4 regions of the Lysinibacillus pakistanensis genome follow, and region 3 is predicted to be linked to each of the others. Evidence: riboswitches for the same ligand, from Rfam matches in the RefSeq annotation. Region 3 holds a riboswitch; each other region holds the start of a gene.
The links. Region 3 has a riboswitch for cobalamin ahead of QNH24_RS15730 (energy-coupling factor ABC transporter permease). Riboswitches for the same ligand answer to the same signal wherever they lie in the genome.

Region 1: another riboswitch for cobalamin. It lies ahead of QNH24_RS17560 (DUF4430 domain-containing protein); the one in region 3 lies ahead of QNH24_RS15730 (energy-coupling factor ABC transporter permease).
Region 2: another riboswitch for cobalamin. It lies ahead of QNH24_RS07395 (glutaredoxin family protein); the one in region 3 lies ahead of QNH24_RS15730 (energy-coupling factor ABC transporter permease).
Region 4: another riboswitch for cobalamin. It lies ahead of QNH24_RS03050 (ABC transporter substrate-binding protein); the one in region 3 lies ahead of QNH24_RS15730 (energy-coupling factor ABC transporter permease).

What each region holds. Positions count from the first base shown of each region.
Region 1 covers NZ_CP126101.1:3,532,169-3,535,490, reverse strand. Annotated here, with positions in the region: gene QNH24_RS17565 (acyltransferase family protein) at 1-1,084, shown strand, start outside; cobalamin riboswitch at 1,854-2,050, shown strand; gene QNH24_RS17560 (DUF4430 domain-containing protein) at 2,224-2,958, shown strand; gene QNH24_RS17555 (S-layer homology domain-containing protein) at 3,038-3,322, shown strand, end outside.
Region 2 covers NZ_CP126101.1:1,566,723-1,570,044, forward strand. Annotated here, with positions in the region: gene QNH24_RS07390 (alpha/beta hydrolase) at 156-1,172, shown strand; cobalamin riboswitch at 1,798-1,975, shown strand; gene QNH24_RS07395 (glutaredoxin family protein) at 2,096-2,320, shown strand; gene nrdI (class Ib ribonucleoside-diphosphate reductase assembly flavoprotein NrdI) at 2,317-2,676, shown strand; gene nrdE (class 1b ribonucleoside-diphosphate reductase subunit alpha) at 2,673-3,322, shown strand, end outside.
Region 3 covers NZ_CP126101.1:3,168,797-3,172,118, reverse strand. Annotated here, with positions in the region: gene cbiQ (cobalt ECF transporter T component CbiQ) at 1-550, opposite strand, end outside; gene QNH24_RS15735 (energy-coupling factor ABC transporter substrate-binding protein) at 553-825, opposite strand; gene QNH24_RS15730 (energy-coupling factor ABC transporter permease) at 827-1,573, opposite strand; cobalamin riboswitch at 1,708-1,892, opposite strand; cobalamin riboswitch at 2,139-2,321, shown strand; gene QNH24_RS15725 ((2Fe-2S) ferredoxin domain-containing protein) at 2,461-2,832, shown strand; gene cobJ (precorrin-3B C(17)-methyltransferase) at 2,837-3,322, shown strand, end outside.
Region 4 covers NZ_CP126101.1:625,734-629,055, forward strand. Annotated here, with positions in the region: gene QNH24_RS03045 (acyl-CoA dehydrogenase family protein) at 1-446, shown strand, start outside; cobalamin riboswitch at 757-941, shown strand; gene QNH24_RS03050 (ABC transporter substrate-binding protein) at 1,144-2,106, shown strand; gene QNH24_RS03055 (FecCD family ABC transporter permease) at 2,103-3,104, shown strand; gene QNH24_RS03060 (adenosylcobinamide amidohydrolase) at 3,101-3,322, shown strand, end outside.

The DNA.
Region 1 (3,322 bases), 360 kb from region 3:
TGCAGCTATCTTAATTGGTTGCGTCTGTCACCCAGTTAGCATTTTGGGAAAATTACTTTCTTGGAAGCCTTTGCGTTGGATTGGGTCAAGATCGTACGGGATTTATCTATGGCATTATCCGATTATTGTGCTAGGTACTCCAGTACGAGAAATTGGTAATCCAGCCTATTGGCGAGTTACTTTACAACTGCTGATTATCTTTACAATTGCAGAACTATCCTATCGTTTTATCGAAATGCCGATTCGTAAGGATGGGTTCCGCTGTTATTTTAGACAGTACTTTGTATTCAATAAACACAAATGGGGAAGTTTCACGCTTGCTAGGAAAATTTCAACCACGCTCATTCCACTTTTCCTCCTAGTATTTTTTACAGGAATGACAGGGGTTGTGGGCGAAGAAAAAATAGAATCTATTGAATCACGGCCAACGACTATTAAAATAGATGGTGGAACAGAGCAGCATTCAACCCATCGTGATTCTGAAAAGGAGCAGGAAACATCTCAGCCAGGTTCATTAAGTGATGAAGAAGAGGGTGTTGATTCAAATTCGGATCAAAATGCGGTTGAGCCTCATCAGGGGGAAAATGAGACAGAAGTTCATCCTGTTCATGAATCGTATAATGGAATATTAGCCATTGGCGATTCTGTAATGATAGATATTGCTTCGAGCTTACATAATATCTACCCTAGCATTACCATAGATGCAAAGATTGGTCGCCAAGTTTCACAAGCGGTTAAATTAGCTCCTAATTATGCAAGCTTTAATCAACCAGATAAAGCAGTCATCATTCAGCTTGGAACAAACGGGTATTTTACCAATACACAAATAGATACCCTTTTAAAGGCTTTTTCCAATGCTGATATTTATTTAGTAAATACGCGTGTACCACGTTCTTGGGAGGGGAAAGTAAATCAAGCATTACAACAGAAAGCACAGGAATATGAAAACATTACTTTAATTGATTGGCATGCAACTGCAATTAACCATCCTGAGTTTTTCGCTCCAGACGGCGTACATTTAGAGCAAAAGGGGATTGCTTCTTTAACAAATCTAATTCAACAAGCTATAGACGAGACCAATTGATTCGTTTAAAAACCATAAATAGCCTGCAAACATTTTAAGTGAGATAACTTTTTTTCAAATATTTAAGTATGGTTGAAACCTTTCTAATGGTTGCTCGTATTACTATTATACATTTTTAATGAATTGCACTTAAAAAGGAGAAAAACATTTTTGAACTATTGAACAAAACAATTACTTTTTGTCATTTACTTAATCACCATTGCTGATGCATACTACTCAACATTACTGATTGAACCAAAAGCCCCCCCACAGCATCAGACGATTAAAGCGTCTGCAATGACAACGATTCAAGTACGGTAGCAAACCTTATAAAAAGAAACAAACAGCAAAAAGCCTGAAGACTTCTATACTTCAGCCTATCAAGCAATTGCTGCAGAGTACTAAGAATACAAAAGAAAAAATTTATAAAGCTAAGATGGATAGATTAAGTGAAAGACACAGCTATATACGGGACTCACCGTTTATTATTTATCACAATCACCGTATACGTTGCTGAAAACAGATGAAACAAAAAGCTGCCATTAACTGTGCAGCTTTTTGTTTTGCTTAATATTTAAATGGGTAAACCCTTTTTGCCCGCTCACTCTCTATTATACGATTTATATTATCTATCTATTTATATTATCATATTGCTTTTTAATAGGAATAGTAATATTGATACTAGATGTTTACTTCCTCTTTTAAAGCTTACTACTTCTATAAAGCATAATTCTTTTTGTTAAACTATTTCGAAAAATAGAAATATATGCTAGACTTAACATTAAGTGAATAACAATTGCAGTATAAAGGTGCTCTTTTAAGAGCTTAATAGGGAATTCGGTTTAAAGCCGAAGCTGTTTCCGCAACTGTAAGTGTAGATGACTACAGAAAATACCACTGTCGAACAAGGAAAAATGCCTTCAGTAGATGGGAAGGTTCTGAATAGGATACACGAGCCAGGAGACCTGCCTTTATTCCATCGTATTAACTCTCTTCGGAAGCTAGGAGAACTTACGGCAAATAGACGGACAGGCAAACTACGTTTTTGCGCCTTTTTTCTGTTTTCCATTAGATGCTTCCCCATTTTGGAGAAGCATCTTTTTATTTTCGAGTTAATTGCAAAAACATTCACGAAATAATAAAAATAGGAGGTTTTACAAATGGTTCGTTTCAAAAAATGGTGGCATTTAGCGTTAGTCCTACTTTTAGCATTTTCGCTCGTAACACCATCAGCCAGTGCAGCAGTATTACAGCCTGTAAGTCAAGAAGCACAATCAGCAGATTTTGATGTTCAGTTATCAGTAAAAGGTTTATGCGGTACTGGTTCATGCCATGAAATTTTAGAAGGAACAACAGTAAATGTTCAAGAAGGGACAACTGCGCTAGAGCTTGTAGAGCAAGTATTAGATGCCGAGGGTATTCCTTATGTAGTAGTTTCTACTCAATATGGTCCATATCTTCAATCAATTGATGGACTTGCGGCAGGCAGTTTAAATGGTTGGGATGGCTGGGTCTACACTGTAAATGGATATAGCCCCAATTTTGGATTAGCTGAGTATCAATTACAGGCTGATGATGTCGTTCATATTTATTACACTACATGGTCTAAATTAGAAACAGCAAGTGTAATTGCAGTAAATGATAACAATCCATCCGTTACGGTAAATTTAACTGGTGATTTATTTACGACACCAAACGGCTCTAATTTAGCAAACTGGACAATTAACACAGGGACAACAACATTAACAGCTCAGTCAGTTACTATGAATGCAAACCAACAAGCTGTTATTACATTTGCAGGTCAAGCACAAGCAGGTACTATTACCATTACAGCCTCTGCCAATGCTTTATTCGGTAGTTCAGCAAGTGAGCCACTTGAAGTAAAAGTACAATAGCTAGATAAATGGATACTGACAAGATGAATTAATTCAGCTTGTCAGTATTTAATTATTTATAAAGGAAGTGAGTGTTTATATGACTATATGGAAAAAGCAGCTACATATAGCAGTTATTTTTATTTTAATCGTATCGCTATTTTCTCCAGTCACTGCAATTAAGGCACAGCATTTTGAAGGGGATTTACTCGATCCTACTCCAAACATCAATGATATTGAACCCGATGATTCAGAAGAGCAGGACAATGCTACAGAGTCTAAGAATGAAATAGATGTAGAGGATTTAACAGAACAGGAAAAAGCACCGCATACAGATGAAGAAGCTGAATTAGATGATCTTATACCATTAGAAGATGCAGCGGAA
Region 2 (3,322 bases), 1.6 Mb from region 3:
CAAGCTTAAATCCATTTCAATTAATACTAATTTTATATCCCAAAAATAGGTTTAGTGCAATAAGGATTTCTAAAAAATAGCCTCACAATCATTTAAAAGCATGTATTGGATCATAAATTAAATTTACATTAGCAGAAAGGAATTAATAGAATTAGATGAAAAATATAAAGAGAATATTAAAATATATTGGAGTAATTATTATATTAATACTGTTATTAGTACTTTTTCGCCCTACATGGACTTCGAATATAAAAGGGGATAACAGTATTAGCGTTTTAGAACAAGTTAAGATTAATGGTACAAAACAGCAAATCATGATTAGGGGTCGTGATCAAAATAACCCGGTCATTATATATGTACACGGGGGACCGAGTGTGTCCGAAATTCCTTATGCCAAGTACGAAGACTTATTAGAAAAGGATTTCACTGTTGTTAATTACGATCAAAGAGGAAGCGGCAAATCGTATCATTTTAATGAGGATTATTCTAACTTAACGGCAGATGTACTTGTAGATGATTTATTAGAACTTACGGATTATATTTCAAAACGATTTGGTAAAGAGAAAGTGATCTTAATAGGTCATTCTTACGGCACATATTTAGGAACAATGGCTGCTTATAAGGCTCCAGAAAAATATGAAGCCTATATTGGAATTGGTCAGGTGAGTAATATGCAAGAAAGTGAAATAGATAATTTGAATTATACAATAAGTGAAGCGAAAAAAGTCGGAAATACAGAAGATGTGAAGTACTTAGAGGGAATCGCTGAAAAAATACATGCTGGAGAGTCAGTGGCTCCAAGAGGTTATGTAGGGAAGTACGGCGGCGCTACAAGACTTATTAATATGTCAGATGGCGATATACTATTAAGTCGTGAATATAATTTGTTGGATTTTATTCGCTATAACAATGGAGTAGCTAAGACACAAGCACAACTTGTTAAAGAGATTTTTGATAAGCCACTACCTATGATAGTTACCAAACTTGAGTTACCCTTTTATTTTGTAATGGGTAAATACGACGCTATGACTTCATATAATGCAGCAAAAAATTATTTTGATGTAATGGAAGCGGATAAAAAAGAATTTATTTCTTTTGAGCAATCAGCTCATTATCCACTGTTTGAAGAGAAGGAAAAATTTTATAGATGGATGTGTGACACATTTAAATAGGGCAGCTTAAATACATGCCTAAAATCTGGAATGAAAATACTTTTCCTAACAAATAGAATTTACTACAAATGGAAAAATGATAATTTAAAGAGTAAAGAGGCTAATAGTTTCTTTTGTAGTTCGAAAAATGGTAAAGTGAAGGAAGTCTATGATAGAGAACATAAAATGCTCCGGACGCCTGAATTTAATAAGGAACTATCTTTATTTATTGGCTAGAATAATATGTAAGGTTTTATTAACAATCAAAAGTTTAACAGTCTATTATTCTTCGGAATAAGGACTGTTTTTATGTAAAGAATTATTGTATTAGCTTGTGCCTATATTTTTGATGTTATATTCCAAAAAAGTATATACATAATTACTTCTTGCAAAGAAAGGCAGGAAAATGACTTTAACCTTTAACATTAGTTGATTAAGGAAATACATAGTGTTACTACTTTCATAAAAATAATTCTTTATCAGGAAATAGGGAGGCGTTCGTTTTATGGCGTTAATAACTATTTATCCTCTTGCTTAATATCATTTTGCGGAAAATATCGAATAATCTTACTATTAAGAAGTCTCTAATCTAGATTTACTTTTATTTTGAAGGATGGTACACTTAGTTCTATCGGAAAACAATATATTGTGTTTGTTTTATTAAGGTACTACTATATGTAGTTTAATAGGGAAGTTCGGTGCAATACCGACGCTGTCCCCGCAACTGTAAAGCTGACGATGATTTAAGCCACTGTGCTTTCGCATGGGAAGGAAATCAGAGAATGAAGCAAAGCCAGGAGACCTGCCTATATAAAACACAACAATCATTTCTTCGGGGATTAAGGAGTGGGGACGTAGCTATTTTTATGTGTTTTTAACGTTTCCATTTTAGGCTATCTCTCTTTGAAGAGATAGCTTTTTATTTTATGAAAAGAGGGATTTATATGAAACTTTATACAAAAACAATTTGTCCTAAATGTCTTTGGGTAAAATCTGAATTACATCGAGTAGGAATTGAAGCGGAAATTGTAAATATTGATCATGATGAAAAAGCAAAGCAAACTATTATAGATGCAGGCTTTTTAAGCGTGCCAGTACTTGAATATAATGAGACATTTATAGGAGATGCTAAGGAAATTGTTTCTCAAATCGAGCTGATTTCACTATGATTATTTATGCTAGTCGTACAGGTAATGTCCGAAATGTTGTCTCAAAATTAAAGGGGAAATCAATGGAGCTGTCTGAGGAATTACTGTTGAGTGAGCCCTACCTTTTAATAACATACACAGACGGATTAGGTGATATCCCTGCAAAGGTAGCTCGTTTTTTAGAACAAAACGGGAATTACTGTAAGGGAGTAGTTGTAAGCGGCAACAGTAATTTCGGACATACAGTATTTGGCGCTGCTGGCGAGAAAATTGCAGCAAAGTATCATGTGCCTCTAGTGCGTAAATTAGATTTACGAGGAAATCAAACTGATTATGATGCAATACAAACGTTTTATGAAATGAGGGTCATCGCGTGAAAACATATTTAAAGCTTAATAATGATGTACTGAATCGTTATAGTACAACAGGTCAATTAGAGTTAGAAAAGGATCGAGAAGCAACACGCCGCTACTTTTTAGAATATGTAAACGTGCGTCTACGTTACTTTATTGATATTGAAGAAAAAATCCGTTATTTAGTCGATGAGGGTTATTATGAAAAAGCATTTATCGATATGTATGAGATGGAATTTATTAAAAAGCTATACAAAAAGGCATATGATTATCATTTCCGTTTCCCATCCTTTATGAGTGCAAGTAAATTTTACGATAGTTATGCCATGAAGAGTCGTGATGGGGAAGAAATTTTAGAAAAATATGAGGACCGTATTGTTATTATTGCTTTGTACTTAGCACAAGGCGACACAATATTAGCAGAACGCTCTGTTGAAGCGATGATGGAAGCGTATCAGCCGGCAACTCCAACGGCATTAAATAGTGGAAAGAAAGCACGTGGAGAACTAGTAAGCTGCTTTAAATTATCAATGGATGACTCTATGAATAGTATTGCTGAAAATATAGGGTATTGTTTGGAGCTATCACGCCTTGGTGGTGGAGTTGGAGTAAACTTAACAGATTTACGTCCTTTAGGAGATCCAATTAAAGAAATTCTAAATCGTGCAAG
Region 3 (3,322 bases):
GTCGTGCCTGCTGAGCAAGATGAATTTTTTGCATACTGTCTAAAAAAATAAAAATAAATCGATATGTTAATTCCACTAGTTCAACAAACAGGGCAGGAATTCTACATTGTCGTAACACATGACAAATAGACTGTACAGATGTTGTTAGGATTAAAAAATATAAACAACTGACACTGCCTAGAACGATGAAAAAAAGTTGCTTTGCTGTAACTAAGCTTGCATTGCCCACAAAAATTGTCCAATCATTGAAAGAAAATGCCCAAATATGTGCAGGTAATTCGTTAGCCGCTGGGGCTATTGAAATTAGAATAGATAGTAAGCTAGATAGTAAAAAAAATCCGGGTAACAATAATAGTTTTAAATAATATTTCACAGGGATTTTAGCGCCTATAATGATAAAAGCACTCATTACAATAAATGTAATGAGTGAAATTCGTTCATCTCTCATGATAAGCGACAATAATAATAGTCCAAAAGAAAACAACATTTTTTCTAGCGGATGAACAGACGCTAGCTTATTCATATATGCATACTTATCAATGAGTAACATACTTAACTTTCTTTATGTTTGCCGCGCATTAAGCCAATAAAGTATCCGATAAATCCAGCACCTATAGCAGCTTGTAGTGCAAATAGTAGGCTTTCAATTTCTCCACTTGGTGGTTCCCATAAGCTTTCAAACCATGGTTCGTAGTCAGCATTTATTTCACCGATTGCTGCCTCTGCTTCACCATCTGCTCCTTCGAATTCTGCACCCTTTTGAATGAATAGAGGGATAATTGCTAATAACACAACGATAGCTAGCAGTAATAAGTTTTTTTTCATTCTAATGTGCCTCCTTTGTTGAAAAAACATGTAATGCTTTTAATTCGCTCACATTGTATTTTTTCAAGAAGTTCATCACGACTACGGTTAAAATCCCTTCACTAACAGCAAGAGGGATTTGTGTTAATGCAAAAATACCTGCAAATTTTGTGAATGACGCCATAAAGCCACCAACCTCAGAAGGGAAAGCAAGAGCTAATTGAACAGAAGTGACAATATATGTACCTAAGTCACCAAGCATAGCAGCTAAAAACACAGCTAAAGAAAATGAAAGACCCATTTTTTGCGAGCCTTTAAATACATAATAAGCAATAATTGGACCAACTACTGCCATAGAAAAGGCATTTGCTCCTAAAGTTGTAAGCCCTCCATGCGCTAAAAGTAAAGCTTGGAATAATAATACAATTGTTCCGATTACACTCATTGCTAATGGACCAAAAAGAACTGTACCGAGTCCAACTCCTGTTGGATGCGAGCAGCTTCCAGTTACTGAAGGAATTTTTAATGCTGATAAGACGAAGGCAAAGGCACCTGATAGTCCTAAAATCATTTTTGTTTCAGGGTTTGCATCGATCGTTTTACGAATTGAACGTAATCCTAAAATAATAAATGGAATAGATACAACCCACCAGAAAATGGCCCACTCAATTGGTAAAAAGCCCTCCATTATATGCATGGCGAATGCACGATTTGGCACAAATAAAAATGCCAATAAGAAATAACTAAGCTTCCAGCCTGAGAATTTCAAAACTTCTCCTCCTTACATATAGTTTTTGAATTAGCGTGCGAAAAATAAAAAACACTTCTCCATGGGAAAAGTGCATAGCTAAAACAAATAGAATTCGATTCTACTAAGCCGCACACCTATCCTCGTAGGTTGAAACGTTCACATTCTTTTCGGCAGGTCTCCTGGCTTTAGTTCCTCATTTTATAGGCCTTCCCATCCGTTGGACAGTGACATTCTCTATAAAACTCCCTAGTACAGTGGCGGGACCGCGCCGGACTTGAACCGGCTTCCCTTTTAAGCGAAATGATAAGCACTTCGCACCGAAAAAAGATGAAGTTGTGAGATTTCACGACAAAGTGTAACATAATTTTCCATCATGGTGCTATCTTTTTTTAGAAAAAATTTTTAAAATTGAGGTACAATCTAGAAAATTCTGATAAAATAAAAGAGAAATTTTTCTTTTTTCTACGAATTTTTTGATGAAATTTTAATGAAAATGTCACAATTTTAGAGAGAAATATTGTAATTTTAAAATTTTAAGATATGATAGAGACAGTTTTAAATTCATGTTAAACATACAAATTTGATATAAAAACATACATAAGTGCTTGAATATTTTCAAGATAATAGGGAAATTGGTGAAAGTCCAATACAGCCCCCGCTACTGTAATAGCTGATGAAATCGCAAATGCCACTAGTGCAAACTTGGGAAGGCGCGAAAGTAAATGGAAGCTTAAGTCAGGAAACCTGCTTATGGAATGATGCATGCAAACTTTTCGGAGGGAGAAGTTGAAGCAAAGGCGAATACCTGTAATTTATTCGACTTTATTTGGCTTCTACAAAACCTTTACTCTTCGATTAGAGTAAAGGTTTTTCTTGTTCCTAAACGTATTGAGGGGAGAACAACGATGACTACTTGGAATTTAGAGGGGATGCAGACACATCTTTTTATTTGTAATGGCAGTAGCTGTATGAAAAAAGAAGCAGAGGAAATTACGCAAGCCATTCGTGATGAGATACAGGTGCAGGCACTTGATAAAAAAATACATACAACCCGGACACGTTGTAATGGCAGATGTAAGGATGCATGTGTTGTCATTGCTTATCCGCAAGGGAATTGGTACCGTGTGCCAACAACTGAACATGCGAGGGCACTTGTGCAGGATTTACATCATGAGTCACTGCACCATGAACATGTTTTTACGCTTCGTGAGGGCACATTACAGCGGACAGCACAAACAACAGCCATTAAAGGCATCGAAAAGGTGAAAGAGGGGTAACAAAATGGCGCAAAAAGGGAAGATTTTCGTAGTTGGCTTTGGGCCTGGTGATTTTAATCATATTACGCATCGGGCTGTGGAGGCATTACAACAGAGTGATATGATCATAGGCTATAAAACATATGTAGAGCTAATTCAGGACTTAGTTAGTGCAAAATCCATTGTTAGTACGGGTATGACGGAGGAAGTATCTCGTGCGCAGGAAGCGGTACGCCAAGCAGAGGCAGGGAATATTGTTTCCGTTATTTCCAGCGGTGATTCTGGTGTATATGGAATGGCAGGGTTAGTGTATGAGGTATTAATCGAGCTTGGTTGGACGGAGGCAACCGGTGTAGAGGTAGAAATTGTTCCAGGTATTTCTGCTATCAACTCATGTGCAAGCTTACTAGGTGCACCAATTATGCATGATGCTTGTACGATTAGTTTAAGTGACCACCTAACACCATGGAATTTAATTGCGAAGCGAGTGGAAGCAGCAGCGATGGCGGAT
Region 4 (3,322 bases), 2.5 Mb from region 3:
ATATTGAAGACTTTGTGACACCTCGCTTACTAAGAGATGCACAGGTGCTTACGGTGTGGGAAGGAACTGCCAATATACTGGCATTAGAGCTGATTCGTTTAGTAGATAAGTTCCAAGCTCATAAGTTGTTTGTACGTATTATGGAGGAACGCTTAGCTAAGGTAGCTAACAGCACCCTAAGCCAATTAGTAGTGGAACAATTAGTGCAATTGAAATCGACATTGCATACGTTTAGCTCTTTGGATGAAGCAACGAAAACTTTAGAGGCAAAAGCGGTAGCAGAAAAAATGGCGCATATGTATGAAAGTGTTGTAGCTGTGGAATGGGCTCACAGAGTCGGTGGTAAATATGAAAAGCTGGCAGATATTTATTTAGAGCATACATGGGCATTAAGAGAACTAGGGGCGCCGATGAAAACAGTTCAGTATTTTGCAGATATCCTTTAACTTCTTTCAGCAGAAGTTTCCCACCTCTATAGGTGGTGAGATGAATCCGAATTTAAGCTACTTTTCAGAGGATGTCCAAACACCCGCTGAAATAGAGGAACTCAGGCTAAGATCTTCACATCCTGTGAAAACGCCTGAGTGACCAACATCGTGTTGGCCCAAAGCCTCTGGCGGATGTCACGGAATCGAAAAGGAGTTCTTTGTGTAAGCACAAAGCCGATTCCGAACGCAATTATGCCGAGGCATAATTGATTAAAGGAGAAGTCGTCTAGATGGTAGGCGACTTTTTTTGTTTTCATGTATAATAAAATCAACTGAATATTATAAAGGTTCTTTACTTATGTAAAGTGAAAAGGGAAATCGGTGATATTCCGATGCGGTCCCGCCACTGTATGTGCTAGTTTTTTCAATGTACGCCACTGAAAGTTTTTCGGGAAGGCTTGAAAAAATGTATGGAGCACGAGCCAGGAGACCTGCCTTTATAGAGACACGTTACAACCTACGAGGATAGGGTGGAGGATTTTGCGTATTTTTGTGCATTATTACCCCTCACTTTGGATGAGGGGTATTTGTTTTGTATGGAAGATGTCGATAAATTTGAAAAAATGGGCGATAAACTTATAAATTTCGTCGATTACTAATCTATCAGCAAAATAATTCGTAAAAATTTACGCACTTATATACTAGGAGGATTCATATGATGAAATTTTGGAAATTAGGACTTTCCGCATTTTTAGCAATTGGCTTACTTGCTGCCTGTGGAGAAGGAGCGAAAAATGAAAAGCCGGCATCTTCTGAGCAGCAAGAAACTACACAAGTAGACAAAGCAACATTCCCAATGACGATAACAGATGCTGTTGGCAAGGAAATTACGCTGGAGTCACCTCCTGAAAAAATAGTTTCTCTTATTCCAAGTAATACAGAGATTTTATTTGCTCTTGGCTTAAACAATGAAATTGTGGGTGTTACCGATAATGATGATTATCCTGCAGAGGCAACTGAAAAACAAAAAGTTGGTGGCATGGAATATAATATTGAGCAAATTATTGCTTTAAAACCAGATATCGTGTTTGCTCATAATTCGAGTATGACATTTTCTGCAGGGGCCATTGAACAGCTTGAATCTGCCGGTTTAAAGGTTTTTGTGGTAACAAATGCAAAGGACTTTAATGAAATTTACACAACAATTGAACAGCTAGGTCGTGCAACTGGGAAATTACCTGAGGCCGAGAAAATAATTAAAGATATGAAGACAAAAGTAGAAGAGGTTCTAGCAAAAATTAAGGATGTGAAGCCAAAGAAAGTCTTTGTAGAAACATCTGATGAGCCACATATATTTACAGCTGGTAAAGATACATTTATGAATGAAATGTTAAATATGATTCATGCTGAAAATGTTGCAGCAGATACAGCAGATTGGTATGAAATCAGTTCCGAACAAATTATTGCAAAAAATCCAGATGTCATCGTGGTGACATATCATTATGTACCTGATATTTTAACAAAGCTACCACAGCGTGCTGGCTTTGACACAATTAATGCAGTAAAAAATAAAGCCATTGTTCAGGTAGATGAGAATACAACAAGTCGTCAAGGACCACGTTTAGGTGAGGGTCTTGAAGAGTTAGCGAAAGCCATCTACCCAGAGGCGTTTAAGTGAGTAAAATAGTCACAGCCTATGTAACAGCCATTACGCTCCTTATCATTAGCATCTGGTGTGGCGCTGCTATAGGCTCTGTTCATATTCCGCTAGAAGTATTGTGGAATAAAGCAGCTGATGAAACGGCTGCCAATATTTTTTGGAAAATTCGTCTGCCGCGAGTTTTCCTAGCAGGGCTTGTAGGAGCTTCACTAGCCATTGCAGGAGCTGCTTTTCAGGGCTTGCTAAAAAATCCTTTAGCAGATCCATATACTTTAGGTGTTTCTTCTGGTGCATCAGTTGGAGCAGTAATGACGATATTCTTTGGTCTTTCAATTCCAGTAGTTGGTCTTTATGCATTGCCAACCTTCAGTATGCTTGGGGCAGTATTAACAATGGTTGCAGTCATGAGCTTTGCAAGAGTAGTAGATCGTTCACTGAAAATGGAAACGTTAATTTTAACAGGAGTCATCTTTAGTTCATTTTTAGGCTCACTTATTTCTCTAATGATTGCCCTATCAGGCGAGGAGCTGCGGCAAGTGATGGGGTGGCTACTTGGTTCTGTATCAATGCGGGGCTGGCCTTTTGTGCAAATGATTATCCCATTTGTTGTTGTAGGTTCATTGATGCTGTGGACACAAAGAAGGGAATTAAATGTGCTGTTATATGGGGAGGAACGTGCAAAGCACTTAGGTGTTAATGTGAAACGAAGTAAGTATTTAATTTTAGTAGGTGGATCCATGCTGACAGGAGCAGCAGTAGCTGTTTCGGGAACAATTGGATTCGTTGGATTAGTCGTACCGCATATGACAAGGATGATTTGGGGCTCAGACCACCGTCATTTATTACCATTGTCCTTTTTAAATGGTGCGACATTGCTTATTATTTGTGATTTAATCGCACGAACAATTATTATGCCGAGGGAGCTACCGATTGGTGTTATTACTGCATTTATTGGGGCACCTGTCTTTTCCTATATTTTTTATAAGCAGCGCAGAAGTAAGGGGGTACGGGCATGATCGTTGTTGAACATCTATCAGGTGGCTATGATGGCGTACCAATCGTCAAAGATATTAGTTTTTCAGTGGAAAAGGGGAAAATATTAGGGATATTAGGTCCAAATGGTAGCGGAAAATCCACACTATTAAAAGTGATTAGTGGCATTTTACCAGCAACAGCAGGAACTATAAAAGTAGATGGCAAAAATATTAGTTCTTACAATGCTCGTGCTTTGGCA